One region of the Paenibacillus sp. cl6col genome, then DNA from elsewhere that is predicted to be linked to it. Evidence: riboswitches for the same ligand, from Rfam matches in the RefSeq annotation. Region 1 holds a riboswitch; the other holds the start of a gene.
What was found. Region 1 has a riboswitch for cyclic di-AMP ahead of BLS15_RS20620 (TrkH family potassium uptake protein). Riboswitches for the same ligand answer to the same signal wherever they lie in the genome.

Region 1 (3,197 bases):
AGCAACGTTAGCGTAACTGCTTTGAAGATACGATCCTTGGCGAGTCGATACCGGTAAATGACGATATCTTCTTTCCCGCGAATCATAGCAAATACAGCTCCAATGAGAATGGCGAACGTCGTCGTCTTAATACCACCACCAGTGGATCCTGGTGATGCCCCGATGAACATCAAAAGAACCATAAAAAATTGCGAGGCTTGGCGCATGGCTCCGATGTCAATCGTATTCGCTCCAGCGGTACGCGGGCTGACAGATTGGAACAGGGATGCCCAGAACTTCTCCCAACCATTCAAACTGCCTAACGTGCGTGTATTGGTAAATTCAAATATAAATATAACGACCGTTCCGATTACAATGAGCAATCCCGTCATCGTTAACACGATCTTCGTATGCAGAGACAACTTGCGAGTACGCTTATATTCCACCAAATCGGACAAGACGATAAATCCAATCCCGCCAAGGATAATAAGCAGCATCGATACCAGGTTAATAATAGGGTCTCCGACATAGCTGGTTAAGCTCGAAAACGGCCCACTGACAGAGCCGAATAAATCAAAGCCTGCGTTATTGAAAAAAGAAACAGCATGGAAGAAACCGAAATAAATGGCCTTGCCTAGCGGAAGATCAAATGCCCATCGCACGGAGAACAGTACAGCTGCCGTCCCCTCGATACATACCGCAAACAAGATCACTTTACGGATAAGGCGCACGATGCCTTCCATGCTGCCCTGATTAAGCGCTTCTTGCAATATAAGCCTTTCCTTCAGCGATATCTTCTTCTTCAGTGCTAATGCGAACAGCGTTGCCATTGTCATGAATCCAAGCCCGCCAATTTGGATGAGCAGCATGATGACCACCTGCCCGAATACGGTAAAATGAGTGCCCGTATCCACCACAATGAGCCCCGTCACACAAGTTGCTGACGTTGACGTGAACAATGCATCGAGGAATGGCAGCGGAATCCCATCCGCATTTGATATCGGAAGCATGAGTAGAAATGCACCCAATAATACAATTGCTGCAAACCCTACAACCAGAATTCGCGGTGGTGTCAGATTAAATCGAATGGCCTTTTTTGTTCCCTCCACGGGAGTCACCTCTTTTTTTCCCCACGAAAAAAAGCACTGGAAATCCAATGCTATCGCTGGTATCCTGACGTACATGCCTACGAGGTTAGCTGTCGGATTCGGGCACGTTCAGGCTGCCCTAATCGCAAGTGGATTCTATGCATCCACAACTGCGATATTCACCCCATTTATCGGGTCCCCCGCTTTCGTTCATTCACGAAACTCGGCTTGTATGCAATTCATAACGAGATTATATACGTTTCCCCTGCAGCATACAAAGTCAAGGAATGAACAAATTAACCAGAATAAGACGAAAAACTTGAAGAAATAGCGCTTACAATCCCCCATTTTCTTCAATTGTATTCAAAACACTCATTTTCGCTAGGTGTTTCTTCATTTTCTCTGCTGGACTTTACAAAGTTGAAGTAGATAAAATGAACAAATAAGCAACCATACGCTAAATGTGTGATGGAATGGAGGTTCCAACATGTCCTATGTATCCAAGCCGCTTCTGCTTTCTTCTGTGGCCGGATTTCTATTATTCCTCATTGTTCAGGTATTCATTCCCTTTCAGCAGACAGAAGCCATGATGGAATCAGCAGCCAGCCAATCCCTCTTAACCAAAGAGAAAGCAGCGCAAAAGGCACTCACATTTGTACAGGACTTAAAAAAGTTCCATATTTCAATTACACCTGAAGAAGATACTGCTCCAACCGTCATTTATCGCAGTCAATCAACGGTTTCCGGCTACATGAGCAAGGAGAAGCTGACCGCTTCATTTCAGAAATGGGAATCATCCAGTCCCTATGATACTTTTCAGGTATTATTGAATATGAATCGGGCTGGAAAATCCGGTGTCATGCGCATTGACGTTCACATGACAAGCGGTCGTATTATTGGATTCGAATGGGAGGAAAAGCCTCCTATCACCTCCTACATTAGCGGGGTTACGGGAAATCATGTGGATATGGCGTCAGCAGAAGATGCGGAGACTGCCTTGGATCCAGTGAACCGCAAGAAGCTTGCTGATACACTCTTGAAGCACATGGGATGGAATCCTACCCAATTAAAACTAATCGCATCATCGGCGGAGCTAGACACGGTAGAGTATAACGTGCCTGAAGCACGACTTGGTGAAGCCGCATTGAACGTGAAGGCCGTCTTCTCCCAAGATCGCATTGTCATGCTGAAGCCCTACTGGGTTATCCCGAACAGCTATCTAGCTGAAGAACTACATCAAACGAAGACTGCATCGTCCATTTACAATATCGGCTATATGTGGATGACGATCCTACTAAGTGCATGTTCACTGATCGCTTGCATCGTCTACCGTCATGGCCTGAAGTTCGGATCGAAGACATTGTTCGCCCTTACTGCCGTCTCATGCGGAATTTCTCTGCTGCATCTATGGAACGTGCTTCCGGGCCTCTTCGCTCTGGAACTCCGTACCCCTGTAGACGGGGTGAATATGGGGCTGCCCTTTGCCATTCAAGGCGCAATTACAGTAATTCAAGGCGTTATCCTCTACTTCTCTCTCCATGCGGGAAAGCGAGCATGGGAGTTGTCTGCGTACAGAGATGTTCTGCCTACCTGGAGTGATCGCGCATTTGGCGGCAAGCTCATACAAGCATTATGGATCGGAATCGCGTACACAGGCGTATTGCTCGGCATGCAAACGGTTATATTTTTCATTTTGGAATCAGGGTTTCATGCGTGGTCATCGACCGATGCCTCACAATCTCCGCTCAACCTGCGAATTGCACCACTGTTCCCTCTTCTAGCTTGGGTTGCAGCTATTTCGGAGGAAGGGATATACCGCTTGTTCGGGGTTGGACTGCTGAACCGATTGTTCCGCAACCCATGGTTAGCCGGGATTATCCCCACCCTTGTATGGGCATTCGGACATGTCACCTATCCGATCTATCCGTATTACTCTCGTCCGGTAGAGCTCTTGTTTATCGGCATGTTCTTCCTGTTCATTATGCTGAAGCATGGCTGGTGGACGGCCATGTTCGCTCACCTTATGCTCGACAACTTCTTAATGTCCCTGTCATTCATGCTTGATGGAACAATAGTCGGTTTCCTAATCGGTCTTGTGTACCTCCTTTCTCCAATTGGGATTGTATATGC
Region 2 (3,197 bases), on a different contig from region 1:
CTGTAGAGGACAGTCTATACACGGTTGGCCGCAGAGGTGTTGCAGGCACAGTGCTCGTTCATAAAATTGCAGGTGCGGCCGCTGAAGAGGGCTTGGAGCTTGCAGAAGTGAAGGCGATTGCTCAGCACGCGATCGACAACACAAGAAGTATTGGATTCGCGCTTACCTCATGCACAGTTCCAGCAAAAGGAACACCAACGTTCCAGTTGAATGACGATGAGATCGAGTACGGCGTAGGAATTCATGGGGAGCCTGGCATTCGTCGAGAGAAGATCGCTTCTGCTAACGAACTGGCGAAGAAAATGGTTGCGGATTTGTTCCGTGACATGAAGATTACAGCAGGCTCTAAGCAGGAGCTAGCCGTGTTGATTAACGGATTTGGCGGATCTCCGCTGCAAGAATTGTACTTGCTGGCGAACGCTGTAGTTCGGGAGATTCATGCACAACAAATTACTCTTGTCAAAGTATTCGTAGGCAACTACATGACAAGTATCGATATGGCTGGCGCGTCGGTGTCGATTATCCGCTTGGATGAACAGCTTAAGCATTATCTTGAAGCAAGCTGCAATACGCCAGCGCTGCAGGTGAGTGGTTCATTTGAACCAATCCATCCTGAGGAGATGTCCGAAGCAGGAACTGCGAGCAACGAGGTATCCTTCACAGTAGAGACGGACGAGGCCTTCTCGAAGGTCGAACATAATGTGTTCACGGTTAATAACCTGATCTATCTAACAGACAAGATGAGCGAAATCATCATTGAAAATGAGGTTCCATTCTGCGAGTTGGATTCACATGCAGGTGATGGCGACTTCGGTATGAGTGTGGCGAAGGGCTTCAAGCAATTGAAGAGAGAATGGCATGACATCATTGAACATCATTCAGACAACATGGGCAGCTTCCTCCATGCTTGCTCGTTAGTTATTATGGAGCATTGCGGCGGCGCTTCCGGCCCAATCTGGGGTTCAGCATTCCGTGCTGCCAGCAAGTTCGCGGGCGAACGCGTAGAATTGACCGTTTCTGAATTTGCACAAATGATGCAAGCAGTTGTTAAAGGCATTCAAGACACGGGCGAGCGCTCATTCGGAAGAGGAGCTGTAGTTGGGGATAAGACACTTGTCGATGCGTTGGCTCCATTTGCAGATGCGTGGGTACAGAGTGCGTCTGAGGGCGATGACGTGAAGACTGCTTCTGTGAAAGCGGCAGAGGCTGCTGTTCAAGGTGCAAAGTATACAGAGACAATAGTAGCTCGTATGGGAAGAGCGGGTACGGTTGGCGAACGGAGTCTTGGCTATCCTGATGCTGGTGCCTATGCGCTTGGCGTGATTTTCACAGCGTTGTCCCAAGTGATCAAGTAAGAAGCGAGCGGATTAGGATTAGATCAATTTCCGACCAAATGGAATACTAGAAAAGTAGAACCGGAGTGCAGTCTAGCATACTCCGGTTCTTTTCGTTTGGAAGATATTATAATTAATTACAATATATTTGAAATGATCTCCTGTATTATCCGTGTTAGGATCGGAAACGTACCACAAAACAAGCCGAAGCTCATCAGAGCGCGGGGGAACCGATTCATTGGGGTGAAGTCGTATAGCGACAGGGGAGTCCACTTTAACCCGAACCCGACAGCTAACCTCGCAGGCTGCAAAGGGAGAGATGTACAGGATGAAGAAGACATTTAAGAAAGTTGTAATTACAAGTGCGATTGCATTGGCACCGGTTATGGCGGTGAACTCTGCTATGGCAGCACCCGTTAGCCCAGTGCAACAGCCGAATCCAATGATGAACTCGAATTGTTCAAACCTGGGTATGAATATGGACTTTGATAAAGTATTCCAAGATAACTCGGAATTGAAGCAAATCTTGTCCAAATGGATGGAAGCCATTCAAAAAGAGATTGGGAATAAGCCAATCGTTCCGCCTCCCGTTCAAAAGCCAGAGGTGGACAAGCCGGAAGTAAATAAACCAGAAGTTGAAAAGCCAGAAGCAAACAAACCTGAGGTAGAGAAGCCAGAAATCGAGAAACCTGAAGTTGAAAAGCCTGAGGTTAACAAACCAGAAGTAAACAAGCCAGAAGCTGAAAAACCAGTAACACCTGGTGACAATAAACCAACTGCGCCGCAAGACAACAACAATGCGAACAGTGACTTCGCTAGCCAAGTTATCGATTTGGTGAACCAAGAACGTGCGAATGCTGGTTTGCAGCCATTGAAATCCGATGCACAATTGAACAAAGTTGCGATGATCAAGGCGAAAGACATGAACGATAACAACTACTTTGACCATCAATCTCCAACACTTGGCTCCCCATTTGATCTGATGAGAGCACAAGGTGTCAATTTCAATACTGCTGGCGAGAACATTGCCAAAGGCCAACGTAATCCGCAAGAAGTAATGAACGCATGGATGAACAGCGATGGACACCGTAAGAACATCCTGAACTCCAGCTTCACCTCCATCGGTGTTGCATACTACAATGGCGTGTGGGTACAATCATTTACAGGCTAACGAGTTAAGTATGTAGATATCACATCAAGAACCTGCAGGTAAGTGCAGGTTCTTTTTTTTGTATTTAATCAGGCGCTCTACAAGAGAATAACGAGGAAATTAACAGAAATGAAGTTGATCTTATATGTCTCTGTTGAAGACCGGATTCAGTTTCTTTTCAATGTTATACCAATTGTGCCATTCTGTTGTTGGATCGATGAATTCTCTCATTGCTGCACGCAACCATACAGATCGAGCAAAATTTTTAACATTTATGCGTCTACAGCGATAAATCACTTTGTCTTCATTGGGCAGCTCAGCCTGCATAAGCCACGCGCAATAGGACGTGAACGACAACTTATTAAGCTCAAGCATTGACACGACGGCTGTCGCCATGCGTTCATCTTCCTCTGTTCGCAAGATATGATTCGCATGAAGAAGCATGTGCTCAATGGCACTGAGAAGCTTCTTGCATTCCTCTGGGCCAATGTGTGGACTGCGTACACAAGCAGCCATGACATCTGCGATGTGAGCTGGAGAATGAGCCCATCCTTTAACTTCTACATAATCGCGATAATCGTTCTCCTGCATGCAATAATCAACAACTCGCTTCGCAATGTGTTCATATAAAGGCTTGCTTATATAAGGCTGTTGTTCATCACGCTTCAGAAGCAGTGCGAGTAAGAGGGCGGAGAATGTACGTTGGAAGACCG

Region 2: it holds a riboswitch for cyclic di-AMP, as region 1 does, so the genes downstream of both, BLS15_RS21565 (CAP domain-containing protein) here and BLS15_RS20620 (TrkH family potassium uptake protein) in region 1, are expected to answer to the same signal.

The regions. Positions count from the first base shown of each region.
Region 1 is NZ_FNAZ01000008.1:164,294-167,490, forward strand. Features, by position in the region: gene BLS15_RS20620 (TrkH family potassium uptake protein) at 1-1,088, opposite strand, end outside; cyclic di-AMP (ydaO/yuaA leader) riboswitch at 1,148-1,306, opposite strand; gene BLS15_RS20625 (CPBP family intramembrane glutamic endopeptidase) at 1,555-3,197, shown strand, end outside.
Region 2 is NZ_FNAZ01000009.1:69,643-72,839, forward strand. Features, by position in the region: gene dhaK (dihydroxyacetone kinase subunit DhaK) at 1-1,355, shown strand, start outside; cyclic di-AMP (ydaO/yuaA leader) riboswitch at 1,527-1,656, shown strand; gene BLS15_RS21565 (CAP domain-containing protein) at 1,663-2,505, shown strand; gene BLS15_RS21570 (DUF2785 domain-containing protein) at 2,626-3,197, opposite strand, start outside.